DNA from 4 places in the Sodalis praecaptivus genome. Region 1 is predicted to be linked to each of the others. Evidence: predicted binding sites of a transcription regulator. Region 1 holds the regulator's gene; each other region holds the start of a gene.
The links. Region 1 encodes sigma-54, which starts transcription at its own class of promoters, with help from an activator protein. Its sites were predicted from a motif close to GTTGGCACANNTTTCGCTNT; they were not measured.
Positions count from the first base shown of each region.

Region 2: the regulator sigma-54 is predicted to act here: its motif matches at 3,111-3,130, upstream of glnA (glutamate--ammonia ligase).
Region 3: the regulator sigma-54 is predicted to act here: its motif matches at 1,528-1,547, upstream of glnK (P-II family nitrogen regulator).
Region 4: the regulator sigma-54 is predicted to act here: its motif matches at 3,175-3,194, upstream of SANT_RS18260 (branched-chain amino acid ABC transporter substrate-binding protein).

Region 1 is NZ_CP006569.1:4,224,365-4,230,132, reverse strand. Features, by position in the region: gene npr (PTS phosphocarrier protein NPr) at 1-268, opposite strand, end outside; gene rapZ (RNase adapter RapZ) at 265-1,119, opposite strand; gene ptsN (PTS IIA-like nitrogen regulatory protein PtsN) at 1,213-1,692, opposite strand; gene hpf (ribosome hibernation promoting factor) at 1,798-2,085, opposite strand; gene rpoN (RNA polymerase factor sigma-54) at 2,109-3,542, opposite strand; gene lptB (LPS export ABC transporter ATP-binding protein) at 3,590-4,315, opposite strand; gene lptA (lipopolysaccharide ABC transporter substrate-binding protein LptA) at 4,331-4,882, opposite strand; gene lptC (LPS export ABC transporter periplasmic protein LptC) at 4,851-5,429, opposite strand; gene kdsC (3-deoxy-manno-octulosonate-8-phosphatase KdsC) at 5,426-5,768, opposite strand, start outside.
Region 2 is NZ_CP006569.1:4,679,271-4,685,038, forward strand. Features, by position in the region: gene deoR (DNA-binding transcriptional repressor DeoR) at 112-885, shown strand; gene typA (ribosome-dependent GTPase TypA) at 1,031-2,842, opposite strand; gene glnA (glutamate--ammonia ligase) at 3,211-4,629, shown strand; gene glnL (nitrogen regulation protein NR(II)) at 4,769-5,768, shown strand, end outside.
Region 3 is NZ_CP006569.1:3,414,890-3,420,657, reverse strand. Features, by position in the region: gene SANT_RS15270 (SmdB family multidrug efflux ABC transporter permease/ATP-binding protein) at 1-1,204, shown strand, start outside; gene glnK (P-II family nitrogen regulator) at 1,597-1,935, shown strand; gene amtB (ammonium transporter AmtB) at 1,972-3,258, shown strand; gene SANT_RS15255 (YbaY family lipoprotein) at 3,520-4,077, shown strand; gene SANT_RS15250 (MGMT family protein) at 4,706-5,035, opposite strand; RNA gene ffs (signal recognition particle sRNA small type) at 5,237-5,333, shown strand.
Region 4 is NZ_CP006569.1:4,087,067-4,092,834, forward strand. Features, by position in the region: gene livM (high-affinity branched-chain amino acid ABC transporter permease LivM) at 1-856, opposite strand, end outside; gene SANT_RS18255 (ABC transporter permease subunit) at 895-1,809, opposite strand; gene SANT_RS18260 (branched-chain amino acid ABC transporter substrate-binding protein) at 1,916-3,037, opposite strand; gene thrP (bifunctional threonine/serine APC transporter ThrP) at 3,953-5,359, opposite strand; gene SANT_RS24305 (hypothetical protein) at 5,372-5,768, opposite strand, start outside.

The sequences.
Region 1 (5,768 bases):
CCTCGTCAAACCCGGCGTTAAACAGCTCGATCACCGCCGCCAGCGCCTGTACCTCGTCAGGCCCGGTGGCCTCGACTTCGATCATCCGCCCTTTGGCGGAATCGAGCATCAGCAAACCGATAACGCTGCTGGCTTCCGCTTCGGTGCCGCTGTCGTTGCGCAACAGCACTTCGGCATCAAAACTCTGTACCAATTCAAACAGCTTCATTGCCGGCCGGGCGTGCATCCCCAGGCGGTTTTTTATCTCTACCGTTTGTTTGACCGTCATGATTTGCGCTTTTCCAGAGTGCGGTGGCGGGACTGGACATTCTTGCCGCGAGAACGGAAATAGTCCGCCAGCTGTTCAGCGATATAGACCGAACGGTGCTTGCCGCCGGTACAGCCTATCGCCACCGTGAGATAACTGCGGTTGTTGGTTTCGAGCATCGGCAGCCACAGCTCCAGATAGCTGCGGGTCTGATAGATGAAATTATGTACTTCGGTATGGCGATCTAAAAACGCCGCGACGGGGCGATCCAGGCCGGTCATCGGCCTGAGCTTGGGATCCCAGTGGGGATTGGGCAAAAAGCGTACGTCGAATACATAGTCGGCGTCGATGGGGATGCCGTGCTTGTAGCCGAAGGATTCAAACACCATGGTCAGTTCCCGCTCGCGCTTGCCCAACAGGCGGGTGCGCAGCATTTCGGCCAGCTCATGCACCGACATTTCGGAGGTGTCGATCACTAAATCGGCGCGCGAGCGCAGCGGCTCAAGCAGCGAATCCTCTTCATCGATGGCGCTTTCCAGCGACAGGTTCCGGGCGGAGAGCGGGTGCAGCCGGCGGGTGTCGCTATAGCGGCGGATGAGCGTGTTACGATCGGCGTCCAGAAACAGGAGCTGCGGGGAAAAGCCCTGCGGCAGGTTATCCATGGCCTGCTCAAAAATTTCCGGCGATTCGGGCATATTGCGCACATCGATACTCACCGCGGCGGAGATATTGCTCGCCGCCAGCGTACTGGCAAGCTGCGGCAGCAGCACCACCGGCAGATTATCGACGCAATAAAAACCCATGTCCTCCAGCGCGCGCAGCGCAACGGATTTACCTGAGCCGGAACGACCGCTGACTATCATCAGCACCATGACGCTACACCCCTCTGCCTTACTTATCTCATCCCCTGGCGATGCGGCCATGCCTCGCCCATTCCATCCCGCGGTCGGGACGGCGCCGCGACATCAGTCGCCGTCATCCGTCTCGGTCATAATCTGATACAGCTCCTCGTCGCTTTGCGCGGCGCGCAAGCGGCGACAAACGGTTTTGTCCGCCAGCCGCTTGGCGACCAGCGACAGGGTGTGCAAATGGACCTTGCACTGCTCCGCCGGCACCAGCAGCGCGAACAGCAGGTCCACGGGCTGATTATCGATGGCGTCAAAGGCGATAGGCTGTTCAAGCCGGATAAAAACCCCGACCGCGCGCAGCGTGTCCTCTTCCAGCTTCCCGTGCGGAATGGCGATGCCATTACCGATACCGGTGCTGCCCATGCGTTCACGCGTCAATACGGCGTCAAACACCACTTGCGGCGCCAGGTTGAGCTGCTTCGCCGCCAGTTCGCTGATGATTTCCAGCGCTCTTTTCTTGCTCTGGCAGTGGACGTCGCTGCGGGTACATTCAATGTTTAACACTGAATCAATTTGCATTGCTGTATCGTTAGTCATTTCGGGTCACTTAGGCGCTGGTTAACCTTTAAGACTCATCGGCCCGTTACCGTAGGGATAACGAGCCGATGTGAGGTTTAGGTAGCGTTGTCGGCTACGGTTAAATTAATATTGTTTCAGCTTCTCTTTATGCTTGTTCAACTGCCGCGTGAGTTTATCGATCAATAGATCGATGGCGGCGTACATATCATCCGCTTCCGCAGTCGCGTGCAGCTCACCACCGTTGAGATGCACCGTCGCTTCGGCAATCTTCTGAACTTTCTCCACCTTCAGGACAATATAAACCTGATTGATGCGATCGAAGAACTGTTCCAGCTTTGAGAATTTGGTGGTAACAAATTCTCGTAAGGCGTCGGTGATGTCAACATGCTGTCCGGTAATGTTCAGCTGCATAGTGTCTTCCTTCTCTGTAGAGGTCAAACCAATTGTTTTCGCTGGTTCGACGGCGGGATGGATAAAGACTCTCGGTACTTTGCTACGGTACGCCGCGCCACCATGATACCCTGCTCGGAAAGCAGGTCGGTGAGCTTACTGTCGCTAAGCGGCTTCGCCGGGTTTTCCGCGGCGATGAGTTTTTTCACCAGCGCACGAATAGCCGTTGAGGACGCTTCGCCTCCCCCTTCGGTATTGACGTGGCTTGAGAAAAAATATTTCAATTCAAAGATGCCGCGCGGGCTGTGCAGATATTTTTGGGTGGTGACGCGCGAGATCGTGGACTCGTGCATATCTACCGCCTGGGCAATGTCCGCCAGCACCATCGGCCGCATAAACTCTTCCCCTTGTTCAAAAAACGCTCTCTGCCGTTCGACAATACAGCGCGTCACCTTCAGCAGCGTTTCATTGCGGCTTTCCAGGCTTTTAATCAGCCAGCGCGCCTCCTGCAAATGGCTGCGGATGAACTGACCGTCCGAATCATTGCGGGTGCTGCTACCCAACGCCGCGTACTGCTGATTGATGCGCAGGGCCGGGATACTGTCGGTATTCAGTTCCACGACCCAGCGGTTTTGCAGTTTGCGCACCAGCACGTCAGGAATGACATAGTGCGACTCGCCGGTATTGATGGACTGCCCTGGACGCGGATCCAGCGACTGTATCAGCCCCATCGCGGGTTTCAGCACCTCTTCTTTCAGCTTAGTCGAACGCAGCAGAGTGCGGAAATCATGGCTGCCCAGCAGATTAAGATAATCGCTGACGATGAGCCGCGCTTCGTTGAGATAGGGCAAATCGACCGGAAACTGCGAGAGCTGAATCAGCAGGCAATCACGCAAATCCCGCGCCGCCACGCCGACCGGATCAAAGCGCTGAATGCGTTTTAGCACTGCTTCTACTTCGTCGAGGGTCACGTTTTCGTCACCGATGCTGTCGAGAATATCGTCCAGCGGCACCGTCAAATAACCGGTGTCGTCCACGGCGTCGACTATCGAGGTGGCGATGGCTTTATCGGTATCGGAGAAAGGGGTGAGCTCCACCTGCCACATCAGGTAATCCTGTAGGGTCTGGGTGGTTTCGCCCTGATAGACGGGTAATTCTTCGTCGCGATAATCGGTACCGGTGCCGGATGGCGTGCCGGCGGAGTACATTTCGTCCCAGGTGGCGTCCAGCGGCAGCTCTTCCGGCATGTCCTTTTGTTCCATCGCCTCGCGGGTGTCCAGCGATTCACTGTCGGGCGCATCGTGCGCCTCCACCTCGTCATGCAAATCGGCCTGCTCAAGCAAGGGGTTACTTTCCAGCGCCGTCTGAATTTCCTGCTGGAGTTCAAGCGTGGACAATTGCAACAGACGGATGGCCTGTTGCAACTGCGGGGTCATGGCTAGCTGCTGACTCAGCCTGAGTTGTAAACCTTGCTTCATATAATGCGTCAACTATCCTCACGAACCACGGCGGTAACGTCACCTTATCAGAGGCGGAACTCTTCGCCCAGATAAACCCGCTTGACCTGTTCGTCGAGCAGGATGTCGGCGGGGGAGCCGTGGGCGATAAGCTTACCCTGGCTGACGATATAGGCCCGTTCGCACACGTCGAGGGTTTCACGCACGTTGTGGTCGGTAATCAGCACGCCAAGGCCGCTGTCGCGCAAATGTTCAATGATTTTTTTGATGTCGATGACCGAAATCGGATCGACGCCGGCAAAAGGTTCGTCAAGCAGGATGAATTTAGGATTGGCGGCCAGCGCGCGCGCGATCTCCACCCGGCGTCGTTCACCGCCGGATAGCGACTGGCCGAGGTTGTCGCGCAGGTGACTGATATGAAACTCTTCCATCAGCTCTTTCGCGCGGTCGTTGCGCTGTTCGCTGGTCAGATCCTGGCGGATTTGCAGCACCGCCATCAGATTGTCGAACACGCTCAGACGGCGGAAGATCGAGGCTTCCTGCGGCAGATAGCCGATACCGCGCCGGGCGCGGGTATGCAGCGGCAGAAGGCTGATATCGTCTTCGTCGATCACAATGCGGCCGGCGTCACGGGGAATAATGCCCACCACCATATAAAACGTGGTAGTTTTACCCGCCCCGTTTGGCCCCAGCAATCCCACAATTTCGCCAGAGCTTACCTTAAGGCTGACGTCTTCCACCACGCGGCGCCCTTTATAGGCTTTAGCCAAATTTTCTGCGATTAATGTTGCCATACATCCTATACCCGTTTATTTGGCCGATTTCGCCGGCGCTTTAGCGCCGCTTTTATCCTGCAACTGCGCCGGCACCAGTACGGTGGTGACCCGTTTGCCTTTGTCGCTGAACGCCTCCATCTGCTGTTTCTTGACCAGATAGGTAATACGATCGCCCTTGACGTTGCTGTCCAACTGCTCCAGATAGGCATTGCCGGTCAGGATCACCAGATCATTAGCGGTCTCATAGCGCACTTTCTGCGAATGACCGCGCACCGGCTTGCCGTCGTCCTGCAACTGATAGAAGGTCACCGGATTACCGAAGCCTTCCACCACTTCGTTACCGTCCTTACCGTCGGGACGGGTGATGACCACCTTATCGGCGCGAATATCGATGGAGCCACGCTTGACCACCACCTCACCGGTTAGGGTCACGGTGTTGGTCGCCATATCCACCGCCTGCTGCGCGGAGTCGATATGAATCGGCTGCTGGTTGTCGCTGGTGAGCGCCAGCGCCTGCGCGCTGGCCAGCATTAAGCCGCCGGCCAGAAGCAGGCTAGGGCGTACGTTGTGAATTCTGGATTTCATAAGAGGTCTTAACCTTTTCAATCAACTCGGCGGTCTTGTTGCGCAGATTGCCGCGCATCTTCATGCCGGTGGAGTTAAAGCCGGTACCATATAAGGTTACCTCATCATCCGAGGAGACGTCCTGCGTGACCAGGTTAACCACCGCGTTATCTGTTGTAATGCGTTTAAGCTGCGAGGCGTCGGTCAGGCTATCCACCTGAACATGGCCATACAGATAAAGCATCCTGTCTTGGGTCAGCTTGGCCTTATCGGCCTTTACCGTCCAGGTCGGCACTTTGTCCTCATCGAACGTGGTGGCGACCGGCCGAGTAAACCAGGTTATCTGTTGCTCGGCGTAGTGATTCACGTGATCGGCCACCAGCTTATAGTTAAGCCCCCCCGCCGGGTTATACACCACCGTGGTGGTATATTCGCTCTGATAGGTTGGCTCGCCGGTATTGACCGGCGCCTGGGCGGGCGCCGAGTCGGTATCCGCCAGATTCCAGCCGATAAGCACCAGTACCAATAATCCCAGCAGCGCCGTGGTCCAACGCAAATTCTTACTCATACCGACTGCCCTTTGGCATCCTCCAGCTTTCCCTGCGCCAGCAGCAGCAGGTCGCAGACTTCCCGCACGGCGCCGCGACCGCCGGCGATGCGGGTAACGTAATCGGCCCTGGGCCGCAATAGCGGGTGCGCATCCGCCACCGCCACGCTCAGGCCAACCTGGTCCATGACCGGAGCATCAATCAGGTCGTCGCCCACGTAGGCGACCTGTTGTGCCGTTAATGTCAGTTTACTCAGAAGCGCTTTAAAGGCCAAAGTCTTATCCGACTGCCCCTGGTAAAGGTGCGTAATGCCGAGCGTGGCGCAGCGGTCCTCCAGCAGCCTGGCGGAGCGGCCGGTA
Region 2 (5,768 bases), 450 kb from region 1:
CCCCGCAACGGCCTGCCCGGCACATTGGTTTGGGTTGGCGCGCGAGGGCCTAAAGCGCGACGCCGCATTGGCGACCCCGGCCCCTTCTTTCAGCAACAGCGGGATATTCCCATGGAAATGCGGCGCGAAGAACGGATTAACAGACTGCGGCAGGCGCTAAAGCGAACGGACAAACTGCATCTGAAAGACGCTGCCGCGCTCTTGGGCGTTTCCGAGATGACCGTCCGCCGGGATTTAAGCGCTGAATCGACGTCGGTGGTTCTGCTCGGCGGCTATGTGGTCACCGCGCCGCACAACAACCCGGTGACGCGCTACTTCGTCTCCGATCAGCAGGCGCGACACGTCGACGAAAAAGCGCAGGCCGGCCGGCTGGCGGCGGCGCTGGTCGAGCCGGACGAAACGCTGTTTTTCGATTGCGGCACCACCACGCCGTTTATCATTGATGCCATTGATGACGATCTCCCGTTTACCGCCGTTTGCTATTCGCTGAATACCTTTTTGGCGCTGCGGGAAAAACCGCGTTGTAACGCCATATTGTGCGGCGGGCGTTATCACCCCGCCAATGCCACCTTCACGCCGCTGACCACCCATTCGCCGCTTGATGATATCTGTCCCACCAAGTCTTTCTTCTCCGCGGCGGGTTTATGCCTACAAAGCGGCGCCACGTGCTTCCATTTCGATGAACTGGCGCTGAAACAGCGTGCGCTCGCTATGGCGCAGCACGCCATTCTGGTGGTCGATCACGGTAAATTCGATTGCGTACGCCCTGCCCGTATTGGCCCGCTAACCGCATTTTCCGCGTTAATCACCGATAGACGGCCGGACCAGAAATTCGTTGATTACTGTCGGCAGCAGGCCATCATGCTGCGCTATGACGGGATATAACGCAGACGACTCGCCGTGATGATAGCAGGCGGACAGCCAGGGGGCTGACGTAGCCACCGGCGCGGCGGCAGGCGGCAAAAAAAAAAGCCGGTTGACCTAAGTCAACCGGCGTAGCGGTCACGGTTCGCCCGGCGGGCAACGGCCGTTATGAGCGATTAGCGCGCTTACGCTCGTTTTCGGTCAGATGACGCTTACGCAAACGGATCGACTGCGGCGTCACTTCCACCAATTCATCATCATCAATGAATTCCAGCGCCTGCTCCAGAGACATCTTGATCGCCGGTACCAGAGTAGTGGCTTCGTCGGTGCCGGAAGCGCGCATGTTGGTCAGCTTCTTACCGGTCAGACAGTTCACCGTCAGATCGTTGGAGCGGGTGTGAATACCGATAATCTGGCCTTCATAGACTTCCGCGCCGTGGCCCAGGAACAGACGTCCGCGATCCTGCAGGCTGTACAGAGCGTAAGCCACGGCCTTGCCCTGGCCGTTGGAGATCAGCACGCCGTTCTGGCGCTGGCCGATTTCCCCGGGACGCACGTCGTCGTAGTGGCTGAAAGTGGAATATAACAGCCCCGTGCCCGAGGTCATGGTCAGGAAATCGGTACGGAAACCAATCAGCCCCCGGCTGGGAATCACGTAATCCAGACGGATGCGGCCTTTACCGTCCGGCAGCATGTCGCGCATCTCGCCTTTACGGATGCCCATGGCTTCCATGACCGGCCCCTGATGCTGCTCTTCAATATCCAGCGTCACCGACTCAAACGGCTCCTGCTTGGCGCCATCAACGGTACGGAAAATGACTTTCGGTCGGGAAACGGCAATCTCGAACCCTTCGCGGCGCATGTTCTCGATGAGCACCGACAAGTGCAGCTCGCCGCGGCCGGAAACGCGGAAGGTATCCGGATCTTCGGTTTCTTCCACGCGCAGCGCCACGTTGTGCACCAGTTCTTTATTCAAACGTTCCAGAATCTGGCGGGAGGTAACGTATTTCCCTTCTTTACCGCAGAACGGCGAGGTATTGACGCCGAACGACATGGAGACGGTCGGTTCGTCAACCGTCAGCGGCGGCAGCGCTTCAACCTGAGCCGGATCGCAAATGGTATCGGAGATATTCAGCTCGCCCAGCCCGGTGATCGCGATGATATCGCCGGCTTCCGCCAGTTTGGATTCAATACGCTGCAAACCCATATGGCCCAGAACCTGGCCTACTTTACCGTTGCGGCGTTTGCCTTCGCTGTCCACCACCGTCACGTTCTGGTTGGGTTTCACCGAACCGCGCTTGATGCGGCCGACGCCGATAACGCCAACGTAGCTGTTGTAGTCAAGCTGGGAGATCTGCATCTGGAACGGGCCGTCGACGTCAACCTTCGGCGCTTCGACGTTTTTCACGATGGATTCAAACAGCGGAGTCATGTCGTCGGCCATCTCTTCATGTTCCAGACCGGCGATACCGTTCAGCGCGGATGCGTAGACGATCGGAAAATCGAGCTGCTCGTCGGTGGCGCCCAGGTTGACGAACAGATCGAAGACCTGATCCACCACCCAGTCGGGTCGCGCGCCGGGGCGGTCAACTTTGTTGATGACCACGATGGGTTTCAGACCATAGGCGAACGCTTTCTGCGTCACGAAACGGGTCTGGGGCATCGGACCATCCATGGCATCGACCAGCAGCAATACCGAGTCAACCATCGACATCACGCGCTCAACTTCGCCGCCGAAATCGGCGTGTCCAGGGGTGTCGACGATGTTGATACGGTAGTCGCGCCAGTTGATGGCGGTATTTTTAGCGAGGATGGTAATCCCACGCTCTTTCTCCAAATCGTTGGAGTCCATCACGCGTTCGGTTGCATCGTTGCGGTCACCGAGCGTGCCGGATTGTTGCAACAATTTGTCAACCAGGGTAGTTTTACCATGGTCTACGTGCGCGATGATGGCGATGTTACGCAGATTTTCGATCACAACTTTGCCTCAGGCATTAGAAATAGCGCGTTATTGTACACGTATTAGGCGAGGGACTAAACAAGATCCGTCGTTCTTGGCGATTGCGTCATTTTGCGCGCCGCCGCGTCCCTGTCCCGGTGCAAAATCTCATCCCGCCCCACCCCATGCACCAAAATAGTGCCCACCTTTTCGTCAAATGCACTAAGATGGATCAATCCGGCCAATCTGGTGCAGCCACCCGTGCAGCAAAAGACGGCGGCGCAGCGTTTCGCGCCGATTTGGCAATGTTGGCACAGTTTTAGCTTTAGACTATGTAAGCCAGAAAATCCAATCCATAGGCGTTCGTTCCACGACGACAACAAGCAACATCCGGGAGAATATGAGTTATGTCCGTTGAACAAGTCATGTCGATGCTTAAAGAACATGAAGTAAAATTCATCGACTTACGTTTCACCGATACCAAAGGTAAAGAGCAGCACGTTACCATTCCTGCACCGGTCAAAAAAGAAGAGGTGGATGACTTCTTTGAAGAGGGCAAGATGTTCGACGGCTCCTCTATCGGCGGCTGGAAAGGCATTAACGAATCCGACATGGTCTTGATGCCCGACGCATCTTCTGCCGTGATGGATCCGTTCTATGAAGAATCGACGCTCATCATCCGCTGCGACATCCTTGAGCCGGCAACCATGCAGGGCTACGATCGCGATCCTCGCTCTATCGCCAAGCGTGCGGAAGACTTTCTGAAATCTTCCGGCATTGCCGATCAGGTGCTGTTTGGACCGGAGCCGGAATTCTTTCTGTTCGACGACATTCGTTTCGGTACCTCTATTTCCGGCTCGCATGTGGCAATCGACGATATCGAAGCGGCCTGGAACACCGGTAAAGCTTATGAAGGCGGCAACAAAGGCCACCGTCCGGGCGTGAAGGGCGGTTATTTCCCGGTTCCGCCGGTAGACTCCTCGCAGGATCTGCGCTCCACCATGTGCTTGACCATGGCGGAAATGGGCCTGGTCGTGGAAGCGCACCATCACGAAGTGGCGACCGCCGGCCAGAATGAAGTGGCTACCCGCTTCAACACCCTGACCAAAAAAGCCGATGAAATCCAGATCTACAAATATGTCGTGCATAACGTTGCTCACGCATTCGGTAAAACCGCGACCTTTATGCCCAAGCCGATTTTCGGCGATAACGGTTCCGGCATGCACTGCCATATGTCGTTGAGCAAAGACGGCAATAACCTGTTTTCCGGCGATAAATACGGCGGCCTGTCCGAAGCGGCCCTGTTCTATATCGGCGGCGTTATCAAGCACGCTAAAGCCATCAATGCCCTGACCAACCCGACCACCAACTCCTACAAGCGTCTGGTCCCGGGTTATGAAGCGCCGGTCATGCTGGCTTATTCCGCCCGCAACCGCTCCGCCTCCATCCGTATTCCGGTGGTTGCCAGCCCGAAAGCACGCCGTATCGAAGTGCGGTTCCCGGATCCGGCCGCCAACCCGTACCTGGCCTTCTCCGCGCTGCTGATGGCCGGCCTGGACGGTATCATCAACAAAATCCATCCTGGCGACGCCATGGATAAGAACCTTTACGATCTGCCGGCGGAAGAAGCCAGCGAAATCCCAACCGTGGCCGGCTCCCTTGAGGAAGCATTGAACGCCCTGGATGCGGATCGCGAGTTCTTGACCCGCGGCGGCGTATTCACCGACGACACCATCGATGCCTATATCGCGCTGCGCACGGAAGAAAACGATCGCGTACGCATGACGCCGCACCCGGTGGAGTTCGAGCTGTACTACAGCGTTTAATCGCCCGAGTTTTTTGTTGCCGTGGAAACTTTCAGCCCATCTCCGGATGGGCTTTTTTCTCCACCAAACCTGGCGCGCAGCCATGCGCAATCACCGATAACCGATCGCTTTGCACTAACTGAGTGCGGGAGACTGCTAAATGGCAACCGGCACACTGCCCGAAGCTGGGCAGATCCTTAATTCGCTCATCACTAGTATTTTGCTGCTGGATAATGATCTGGCGGTGCACTACGCCAACCCGGCGGCGCAGCAGTTGCTGGCGCAAAGCTCACGTAAGCTGTTCGGCACACCGCTGCCCGAACTGCTGGGCTATTTCTCCCTCAATGTCGAGCTGATGCGCGAAAGCCTGGACGCCGGCCAGGGTTTTACCGATAACGAAGTGACGCTGGTGGTAGACGGCAGGGCGCACATCCTGTCGCTGACCGCGCAGCGGCTGCCGGAAGAGACTATTCTGATGGAGCTGGCGCCGATGGATAACCAACGCCGTCTTAGCCAAGAGCAGCTCCAGCACGCCCAACAGGTCGCGGCGCGGGATCTGGTGCGCGGCCTCGCCCATGAGATCAAAAATCCCCTCGGCGGGCTGCGCGGCGCGGCGCAGCTGCTGGCCAAGGCGCTGCCCGACCCGGCGTTGACGGAATACACCAAAGTGATCATCGAGCAGGCCGATCGGCTGCGCAACTTGGTCGACCGCTTATTGGGTCCCCAACAGCCCGGGATGCACGTCACGCAAAGTATTCATCAAGTCTGCGAACGGGTGTTTAAGCTGGTGTCGCTTGAAATGCCGGATAATGTCACCCTGGTGCGGGATTATGATCCCAGCCTGCCGGAGTTGACCCACGATCCGGATCAGATGGAGCAGGTATTGCTGAATATCACCCGCAACTCGCTACAGGCGCTGGGGGAGGAGGGCGGCACCATTACCCTCAGAACGCGTACCGCCTTCCAACTGACGCTGCACGGGGTTCGTTACCGGCTGGTGGCGCGCATTGATATCGAGGACGACGGCCCGGGGATCCCGGCGCAATTGCAGGATACGCTGTTTTATCCCATGGTCAGCGGCCGCGAAGGGGGCACCGGCCTGGGCCTCTCCATCGCCCGCAGTCTGATCGATCAGAATTCAGGAAAGATTGAATTTAACA
Region 3 (5,768 bases), 810 kb from region 1:
AATCGTGCGGCGGATGCGGGCCTATGTCGCCGATATCAATGATGGTTTTAATGAAGCCATCAACGGGATGGGGGTAATTCAGCAATTCCGCCAGCAGCGGCGTTTCGGCGACAAGCTACAGCGGGCAAGCCACGCCCACTTCCAAACCCGTATGGCGACGCTACGGCTGGAGGGCTATCTGCTGCGCCCGCTGCTCAGCCTGCTGTTTGCGCTGATATTGTGCGGCATGCTGCTGCTGTTTGGGCTAAGTCCGCGCGGGGCGATAGGTGTGGGGGTGCTTTACGCCTTCATCAATTACCTCGGCCGGCTCAACGAGCCGCTGATTGAGCTGACATCCCAGCAGTCCATCATGCAGCAGGCGGCGGTCGCGGGAGAACGTATCTTTGAACTGATGGACGGTCCCGCGCAACGGTACGGCACGGATGATGTTTCCCTGAGCGGTGGCGCCATCGAATTGCGCCACCTGCACTTTGCCTATCGCCAGGGATCGCCGGTGTTGCGCGACATTTCGCTAATGGCGCCGGCGAAAAGTTTTATCGCCCTGGTGGGGCATACCGGCAGCGGCAAGAGTACCCTGGCCAGCCTGATGATGGGCTACTATCCGGTCAGCGCGGGGACGCTGTTACTGGACGGCCGGCCCATAGAGACTCTTAGCCATCGCGTCTTGCGCCAGGGGGTGGCAATGGTGCAGCAAGATCCGGTCGTCATGGCTGACACGGTCTATGGCAACGTCACCCTCGGACGGGAGATAAGCGAACAACAGGTCTGGCGCGCGTTAGAGCAGGTGCAACTGGCGGCGCTGGTACGCTCGCTACCGGGGGGAGTGTTCGCCGAACTGGGTGAACAGGGCAACACTTTGTCGGTCGGGCAAAAGCAATTGCTGGCTCTGGCGCGGGTGCTGGTGTCCACGCCGGCGGTATTGATTCTCGATGAGGCCACCGCCAATATCGATTCCGGTACTGAACAGGCGATTGCCCGCGCGCTGGTGGCGGTGCGGCGCCATACGACGCTGGTGGTCATAGCCCACCGGCTGTCGACGGTGGTCGAGGCGGATCAAATCCTGGTGCTGCATCGGGGCGAGGCGGTGGAGCGGGGCACCCATGCCGCCCTGCTGCAGGCGCGAGGCCGCTATTATCGAATGTATCAGCTGCAGCAGGCGGGACAGGCGCTGCGCGCCGACGCGCCCCAGGCATTGCCCGGTTAAGGCCGGGCCGCCGGCTTAGCGATACCTTTACCCTTTCGCCGCCGTGCGGCAATAACATTTGCCTTTATCCCTCAGGCGCCACGATTTCCCCTCGCCGTTTCGTCATCGTAAGCGCCAATGGGATGCCCATTCGCCGCGGTACGCACTGCGAGTGGGCATTTGTGTGCCAAATTTGTGACAGACGCACCGTTTTTTAGCATCAGGCACCTGTTTGGTGCATTTCCCTTTATATGGCCTTGCTTTTTTGATCCCTCCCTCTAACTCGCGACAGGCAGTTGCCATAGGAATAGCCTGCTAACGGTAAATTTTTATGTCAAAACATTTGTGGCACATGCTTTGCTTTAATTGGGCGTAGTGGTCGCGAGTCGGGACTTAATTTTCGAGGGGTACATATGAAGCTGGTAACCGTGGTGATTAAGCCATTTAAATTGGAAGATGTGCGTGAAGCGCTCTCCTCTGTGGGAATTCAGGGGCTGACGGTCACTGAAGTGAAGGGATTTGGGCGTCAGAAAGGCCATGCCGAGCTTTATCGCGGCGCCGAGTACAGCGTAAATTTCCTGCCAAAAGTGAAAATCGATATCGCTATCGCTGACGATCAGCTTGATGAAGTGATTGATGTCATCAGCAAGGCGGCCTATACCGGCAAAATCGGCGACGGCAAGATTTTTGTTGCTGAACTTCAGCGGGTTATTCGCATTCGTACCGGCGAAACCGACGAAGCGGCACTTTAACGACATGCGCTATTTGTAGATAGGGATGAATAAAAAATGAAGAAACTTGTCTCACTCACCGCTTTAGGCGCTGCGGCCCTCTTGCCGTCCTGGGCCATGGCTGCGGCACCCGCAGTCGACAAGGCCGACAATGCCTTTATGATGATAAGCACCGCGCTGGTGCTGTTCATGACGCTTCCGGGGATAGCGCTGTTTTACGGCGGTCTGCTGCGCGGAAAAAACGTGCTGTCAATGCTGACGCAGGTTGCGGTCACTTTTGCGCTGGTCTGTGTGCTATGGATGATTTACGGCTACTCGTTGACGTTCGGTACCGGTAATGCCTTCTTCGGCGATTTCAGCATGATCATGCTTAAAAGCATCGGCGTGACCGCACTGACCGGCAGTTTCTATCAGCTGATTCATGTCGCGTTTCAGTGCTCCTTCGCCTGCATTACCGTTGGCCTGATCGTCGGCGCGCTGGCGGAGCGTATCCGCTTCTCGGCGGTGCTGATTTTCGTGCTGGTGTGGCTGACTTTCTCCTATCTGCCCATGGCGCATATGGTATGGGCGGGGGGTTACCTGGCCTCTTTGGGCGCTTTGGACTTCGCCGGCGGTACCGTGGTGCATATTAACGCCGCCAGCGCCGGGCTGGTGGGGGCTTACTTGTTGGGCAAACGCGCCGGTTTTGGAAAAGAAGCGTTCAAACCTCATAACTTGCCGATGGTATTTACCGGCACCGCTATCCTGTACGTCGGCTGGTTCGGCTTCAACGCCGGCTCCGCCAGCGCCGCCAACGAAATCGCCGGCCTGGCCTTTATCAACACCGTCATGGCCACCGCCGGCGCCATCCTTTCCTGGGTGTTTGTCGAGTGGATGCTGCGCGGTAAACCATCGTTGTTGGGTGCGTGCTCAGGCTGTATCGCCGGTCTGGTCGCCATTACACCGGCTGCCGGTACCGTCGGCGTTGGCGGTGCACTGGTCATCGGCCTGGTGGGTGGCGTCGCCGGTCTGTGGGGCGTGGTTACCTTGAAGAAATGGCTGAAAGTGGATGACGTGTGCGATGTCTTTGGCGTACACGGCGTCTGCGGTATCGTCGGCTGTCTCCTGACAGGGGTATTCTCCTCCGCGTCGCTGGGCGGCACCGGTTATGCTGAAGGGGTCACCATGGGCCACCAGGTGTGGGTGCAGCTCATCAGCGTGATCGTATGCCTGATCTGGTCTGGCGTGGTGGCGTTTATCGGCTTCAAAATCGCCGATATGATGGTGGGCCTGCGCGTGTCCGAGGAGCAAGAGCGCGAAGGTTTGGACGTCAACAGCCACGGCGAGAATGCCTACAACCCCTAATCGCGGGCATTAACCGTTCCGTGCTACCGACAGAACGGGTGCCAATCCAGCGGGAGCGCTTAGCGCTCCCGCTTTTTTATGGCTGCCGGCCCTTCGGTCAGGCGGCGGACGGCAGAAAATCCTCCTTAACCCGGCGACAGGAAATTTCCGGGATCTTGTGCCATGATTAAAGCATTGGGTGGTACGAACCACCATCGCATTCGCCACAATCTGTACCACGGTGGTGAAGGTCCGGCAAATAATAAGAAGGAGAAGCGAAAGATGAAACTCTGGCAAATCATTGCGGGTGTCGCTCTGGGCGCCACATTGGCAGGATGCGCGGATAAAAGCGCCAACATTCCCACCCCCGCGTTTAAAGCGCCGGGCACCGCCCAGCAGGGCGCCATCAGCCAGCCGGCGGTCAGCGGTACGGTGTATATCCGCCAGCGCATCGCGCTGCCGCCTAACGCGGCGTTGACGGTCACGCTATCCGATGCCACGATTCCTGATACCCCGTCTAAAGTCATCGCGCAGCGCGTGGTGCGCACGGACGGCAAGCAGGCTCCGTTCAGCTTCGTATTGCCGTTTAATCCCTCGGATATTCAGCCCAATGCCCGTATCCTGTTAAGTGCCGCCATTACGGTTGATGGCCGCGTAGTGATGATCACCGAGCAGGTAAAAATGGCGGTCACCCAAGGCGGAACGCGCCACGATTTGATCTTGGTACCGGTTGAGTCGGTGGCCTTGCCGACGCAAACGCAACCCGCTACCACGGTGCCGTCAAGTTCGCCGACGCAGGTGACACCCTCGAATAGCATCCCGGCGCCGACGTCCTTTTAACGGCTATCCGACAGCGGCCGCGCGTCCTGGCGGCCTTGGTCCGAATGGCCGCTTCTGGCGGCCTTCTTCATAATGCCTATTTCCGGCGGCCGTCGTAATAATGCCTGCTCCCGGAGGCCCTCCTCCCAATGCCTTCTACCGATGGCCGTTTTCTCAATGCCTGTTGCCGGTGGCTGTTTTCTCAATGCCTGCTTCCGGCGACCGCAATACCGAGGGTCGCTTCCGGCGACCGTCATTCCTACGGCCGCTTCACGGCGGCCGTCATTGTTAAGGCGACATCTGGCGACCGTCACTCCCGTGGTCGCTTCTGGTAACCATGCTCCCAACGGCCGCTGCCAACGACGAGGCGTGCCCAGGGCGGCCTGCGTTCCCCGTGGCTGCGGTGATAAATCGTGGCACTGGCGGCGCTCGCGCTGCACAGGCCCAGACGCCCATCAAGAACGCGCGGTAACGCCCCGTACCACCACGGCGATGGGATAAGAGCTGCTGGATTATGCCGGTCCCTAAAGCGCGGCTACAGCGCTTGTCGGCGGGGCCTATGCAGGCCCATCAGAGAGAGTGGGGTGAGAACGGCCTATTTCATCCCGTGGTGAAAACGTCAAGGCGATAGGCGGCTGGCGATAAGCGCTTAATCGCCGTCTTCTGGACGCCACCGGCAGCGGGCGAGATCAAACCGGCCGCTGTCTTGTAACAACAGCCCTTCGGCCTGTAGCACCCTGAGCTGGCGGTAGAAATCCTCGCCGCTTAGCGAGATAGCGCCGTGACGATTTACCACTCGATGCCAGGGGAGTTTGCTGCCCTCGGGCAGCCGGCTCAATAGCCCGCCGACTTGCCGGGCGGCGCGCGGTGCGCCGGCCAGACGCGCCACATCACCATAGGTGGTTAATCGGCCATAAGGGATGGCGGCCACGATCTGATAAACGCGCTGACGAAAATTATCGTGAGAGGGATCGGGCATATTTTCAATTCTGCAGTTGAATTCGGCGTGGGAATTATCCTGTCACATTTAGCCCGGCGACCGCAACCGTCGGCGGTGAAGCGTTACGTGTGAAACATATTGGATAAGAAAACGGCGCTTAAACCGCCCTGGCTTGCAATTACCCAAGCCTTAATTGATAATGCCCCGCGCTCGTTTGAAACGAGCCGTCAATGGAGGCCCCGTGGGTGCTCTCGCAACACTACCCTGTGAACTCGGTCAGGTCCGGAAGGAAGCAGCCGCAGCAGGCGACGTGTGTGCCGGGATGTCGCTGGCGGGGCCTCCACCCAATTCAGCCCGCATTCATCTTGCTCTTCCTTGAACCTCCCCGCCCGCGGCGCCGAGGTTATCCTCCCTTTACCGGGAAATAAGCGGTGGTTTTTCCGCAATTGTCCTTTATTAATGACGTGCCGAAATCGTATCTGCCGGTCAGTACATTCCCGTCCGGCACCTGTAAAAATACAATCGTACGAAATAACGCCAAGGCCGCCCCGCAAAAATGAGGGAAATCCGACGCAATAAGCACTTGACATCACCGCTTGGGACCTGCGCTTGGAGAAGACCAATAATGTTATTAACCAGTATGATAACGCACTGGCCATTTACATCCGCGTCGCGCGCCAGACAATAGGAGGTTAACCTGACGTCAATGGCGCGAAAAAGAACGGTTATCAGCAGGGGCAAGCAATAGGTTATTTAATTGCCGGAGGGCAAA
Region 4 (5,768 bases), 140 kb from region 1:
CGATGGGCATCCGCGTCAACCGATGTTTGATATACAGGACCAACAGCACTACCAACACCAGCACCGTATAAATAAAAATAAACTTCAAATTCGGGTTATAGCTCATCCCGAAAAACTCATGAATAGGCACGCCGCCCTCCCTGGCGCGGCGGCCAAACTCCAGCCCGAAAAAGGTGGGCGACGGCACCGGAACGCCGTTAGGGCCGCCGGTAAACGCCAGCCAGTTATTCAGAACCAACCTGATTATCTCGCCAAATCCCAGCGTCACGATCGCCAAATAATCACCGTGCATCCGCAGCACCGGGAAGCCGAGCAGCGCCCCCGCCGCCGCCGCCATAACGGCGGACAGCGGCAACATCGACCAGAATCCCAGCCCAAGATATTGGTATCCCAGCGCCAACCCGTAGGCGCCGATGGCGTAAAACGCCACATAACCCAAATCCAGCAGGCCGGCCAGCCCCACCACGATATTCAACCCCAGACCCAGCAGGACATAAATCAGCCCCAGGATCCCCACCGTCAGCAGGTATTTGGTGGCCACGAAGGGAAACAGTATCGCCAGCAGCAGCAGCAGCGGCACTATCCAGCGCAGCCGGCTTTTCGCCTCCGGCGCGCGCACATAAACGCCCTCTCTTTCCCCCTCGAAACGGGACAGCCAGCGTTTGCCCGGCGCCGTCTGCCAAAAAAGACTCAGCAACAGCCGCCCGACCACCACGGTCAATACCATCACCGCCAGGCGTAGGCCGTGAAAATCGAAGCGATAACCGTTCAATACCACGCCGACCATCGGGCCGAAAATGATGAGCGCGATCAAACCCGCCAACGCCGCCTCCTTAAAAGCGTCCCTTAGCGCCATGTCGCGTTTTCCCGTCGTCGTTGTCATCGCGCCAGCTCCTATACTTTGGCGACCAAGGGCCGGCCCAACAATCCCTGGGGTCGGAAAATGAGGATCACCACCAGGAGAGAAAAGGAAAATACGTCTTTGTAATCGGAATTCACCATGCCGGAGAACTGCGCTTCCGCCACGCCGAGGATCAACCCGCCCAGCATCGCCCCCGGTAAGGAGCCTATCCCGCCCAGCACCGCGGCGGTGAAGGCCTTGATGCCGATGATAAAGCCGGCGTAGAAATCGAAGGTGCCGTAGTTCATGGTTATTAATACGCCCGCCAAACCGGCCATGGCGGCGCCGATAACGAACACCGCCGAAATGACCCGATCGGTGTTGATCCCCAGAATGGCGGCCATCTTGCGGTCCTGCTGCGTCGCGCGGCACATCCGGCCGAGGCGGGTATGCCGGATGACCCAATTCAGTACCAGCATCCCCACTAGCGATGCCGCCAGGATAAACACCTTGGTATAGGTCAACTGCACCACGCTGTCGCCCAGTGAAAATTTGACGACGCCATCGAGCAATGTGGGAATGCCCTGCTGGCGAGGCCCTTGGCTGATTTGCGCATAGTTCTGCAATATCAGCGACATACCGATAGCGGAAATCAGCGGCGCCAGCCGGGTGGAGTTGCGCAGGGGCCGGTAAGCGATACGTTCGATGACCCAGCCATACACCCCGGTGACCACCAGCGTGAACACCAGCGTGCCGAAAATCAGCAGCGGAAACGAGGACACCCCGAAGAAAGAGAGTAGCGCCAGGCCGATGGCGCACAGGTAGGCGGAGATCATATAGACTTCGCCATGGGCGAAATTAATCATGCCGATAATGCCATACACCATGGTATAGCCGATGGCGATAAGACCATATACGGCGCCCAGGGTTAAGCCGTTAAACATCTGCTGCCAAAAAAATGCTTCCATAGATAAGCGGTCCCGTCTGGCCCGACAGAACGCCTCGCGGCGCTCTGCGATTACGGCGCGCCGGGCTTATCATGCCGGCGCGCCCCTCGAAGTGCATGCCGCGCGGTTAAGGCAACTGCTGATATTTACCCTGGTTATCCCATTGATAAACGACATAATCAGAGACTTTCAAATCCCCCTTGCTGTCCCAACTTTTCTGCCCCATCACGGTGTCTACCGAATGGGATTTGAGCCAATCGCTGGCCTTGGCGGAATCGCTACCGCCGATGGCTTTGAAGGCGGCGGCAATGGCCTGTAGCGAGGCGTAAGCGTACAGCGTGTACCCCTCAGGCTCGAACTTGCTGGCGCGGAATTTCTCAATGACCGATTTGCCCGCCGGTATCAAACGCGGGTCCTGGCCAAAGGTCATCAGCACGCCGTCGGTATATTGCGGTCCCCCCGCCGCGGTCACCAGTTCTTCGGTGACAATGCAGTCGCCGGAGAAAAATTTCGCCTTCACGCCCTGTTCACGCATTTGACGAACCAACGGCCCGGCTTCGGGATGGCAGCCACCGAAATACACCACCTGCGGGTCTACCGAGCGGATTTTGGTCACCAGGGCATTGAAATCTTTTTCGCCGCGCGATAACCCTTCGTACATGACCTCCTTCACGCCCGCTTTATTCAGCGCGGCCTTAGTGGCATCCGCCAGCCCCTGCCCGTAAGTATCTTTGTCGTGGATGATCGCCACTTTGGTCGCTTTTAATTTGTCGATGATGTAACTGGCGGCGATAGCGCCCTGCTGGTCGTCTCGGCCGCACATGCGAAACAGGTTGCTCATGCCGCGCTCGGTGATCTGCGGGTTGGTGGAACCGGGCGTGATGGCGAGAATGCCGGCATCGTCATACACCTCCGAGGCCGGCATCGTGGACGACGAACAGAAATGGCCGATGACCGCCGCCACGTGGGATTGATCCACCAGCCGGTTGGCTACCGCGACCGCCTGTTTGGGCTCGCAGGCGTCGTCCCCCTGCACCAAGGTAATTTTCTCACCGTTGATCCCACCGGCGGCATTGATATCCGCCGCGGCCTGACTGGCGCCGCGCCAGTATTGATCCCCGTAGGTCGCGTTGGGACCGGAAAACGGCCCGGCGACGCCGACGGTAATATCGGCGTGGGCCGCAAACGCCGTTCCAAGACAGCCGATGATGAAAGCGGCAAGCGGAGAGGCTATCGGTTTCAATGACATTATCGTGTTCCTTAGTGCTGGGTTATTGGAACGCCAAAGGGCGACAATCGGCAACAAACTCTGCAGTAACACCGTTTAACCAATGAAAACAGCTGATGACACGCAACCGCCGGTCACGAATGCTCAGGCAATTCAGCTAAGCAATATCTCTGCCAGGTCGGCGAAGGGTGGCCAGCCGTGGGCAAGCAACAATCTCGGCTCCCCTACCCTTGGGGTTTGTTAAGCGTAGAGGGGCGAGCGCACCAATCCGGTGCGTGGGTTCTCATTTTAAGGAAATAATGGAAAATAAAGGTTGGGCGTGATATCCCCGCCAGCGCTTATCGCACGCCGTCATTCCCACCTGCGCTTCAGATGGGGGTGGCTGCATACCTTCAGGGCGATGCGATGACGACCGTGCCCCGAGCTGCCCAACACGCCGCTCCCGGGTTGTGACCTCTGATGCGAAAGCGATGGGATCCCACGGGTAAATGGGCGTTTGATGCGAAAGCGATGGGGTTCCACGGGTAAATGGGCGTTTGATGCGAAAGCGATGGAGTCCCGCGCGCAAATGTTGCTTTCTCCTTTCGCGCGGGAGACGACGCGCCCAACTCGGTGACGCTGTACCCGCGACGGGCACGCCTCGGGTACGGTGACGCTTTACTCTCGGCGGGTACGCCCCGGGCGCGGTGACGCTGTACCCGCGGTGTAGCCCCAGGCGCGGTGACGCTTTACCCGCGGTGTAGCCCCAGGCGCGGTGACGCTTTACCCGCGACGACACGCCTCAGGTACGGTGACGCTTTACTCTCGGCGGGCACGCCCCGGGCGCGGTGACGCTAAATCAGATCGGCGCGCTAGCGCGACTTCTATGCGATGACGCCGCCGGCATAATGGCGCCGCACCTGCACGGGGTCGTGCCGCTTTAGGTAAACGCGTCGGTTACCGTTTTGACGAAGCCGCCGGTCGGCAACGGCTAAGCGCGCCGCCGCGCCGACCCAGGTCGCATAAGCGATAAATCAGGGAGATACTGAGCAAAAACCCGCCGCCGACCGTTAACGACATACGGGTGTCCGGGCTTAACGCCATCCCCAGCAGCACACAGCCTAAGAAAGCCATGGTGAAATAATTTACCCATGGGAACAGCACCGATCGGAAAGGATGATCGACTAACGCTTGCCGATGGCGGCGGCGAAAGCGCAGCTGGCTTATCAACACCACGAACCACGGCACCATTCCCGGCAAAACGCTGGCGCTGTATACGTAGACAAACACTTGCCGCGGATTGGGGATAATATAATTCAAACAAGAGCCCGCCAGCAGTACGATTATCGACACCGTCACGCCCACCGCCGGCACGCCGCTCTGCGAAAGCCGCCCCATCGCCGCCGGCAGTTGGCGGTTATTCGCCAGGGCGTATAACATACGCCCGCAGCTGTACATCCCGCTATTGCAACCCGATAGCGCCGCCGTCAGGATGACAAAGTTAATAATCCCCGCGGCGGCGGTGATCCCGATTTTCGCGAAGGTCAGTACGAACGGACTGCCGTTGGCGCCGATCTGGTTCCACGGGAACAGCGTGACGATGACAAAGATAGCGCCGACATAGAAGATCAGTATGCGCCAAAGAATATTGCCGATGGCGCGACGCAGCGTCACCTGCGGATCTTTCGCTTCGCCTGCGGTAATGCCCACCAGCTCTACGCCTTGATAAGAAGCCACAACAATACACAGCGCGACGAGAAATCCTCGCCAGCCGCCGGTGAAGAAACCGCCGTGGGCGGTCAGATTTGCCAGCCCCACCGGCTGGCCGCCGTTGCCGACCCCCAGGAAAATCACCCCCAGTCCAACCAGGATCATGACGATGATGGTGGTGATCTTTATCAAGGCGAACCAGAACTCGATCTCGCCATATAACCGCACCGCCGCCAAATTGGCGGCCGCCACCAGGCCTACCGCCGCCAGCGCCGGGATCCACTGCGGCAAATCGGGAAACCAGAATTGCACATAAACGCCAATCGCGGTGATTTCCGAAATCCCCACCGCCATCCACATAAACCAGTAACTCCAGGCGGTCAGGTAACCAAAGAAGGGGCTCATATAACGGTGGGCGTAGACGGCAAAAGAGCCAGTGACCGGCTCCAGATAGAGCATTTCCCCCATGGCGCGCATGATGAAAAACACAAAAATACCGGCGATAATGTAGGCCAGCAGAACCGACGGCCCGGCCCATTGCAGCGTGCTGGCCGCCCCCATGAACAGACCCACGCCGATGGTGCCGCCCAGCGCAATCAATTCTATGTGGCGGGCCTCGAGACCTCGGTTCAGCCCCTGATGTTCTACCGTCATAATCCCTCAATATCACCGCCGTTCCGGCAGTCCCGTTAAAAAATGGCGATAAGAGTAGCCTAAATTGCCGCCCAGCGCAGGTAGCAAATTGCCCGGTAGGCGAAAAAATATCCCTGCCCCCGCGCAGGTGCCGCCAGATGTAGCCTTTACCGCGAGTGGAGATTTAGCTGTTGGGAGAGTAGCCACAGCAGCACAGCGGACGGTTTCGGTGGTTTTGGTGGTTTCGGTGATTTCGGTGATTTCGGTGGTTTCGGTGGTTTCGGTGGTTTCGGTGATTTCGGTGATTTCGGTGGTTTCGGTGATTTCGGTGGTTTCGGTGGTTTCGGTGGTTTCGGTGGTTTCGGTGGTTTCGGTGGTTTCGGTGGTTTCGGTGGTTTCGGTGGTTTCGGCAGGTTCGGCAGGTTCGGCA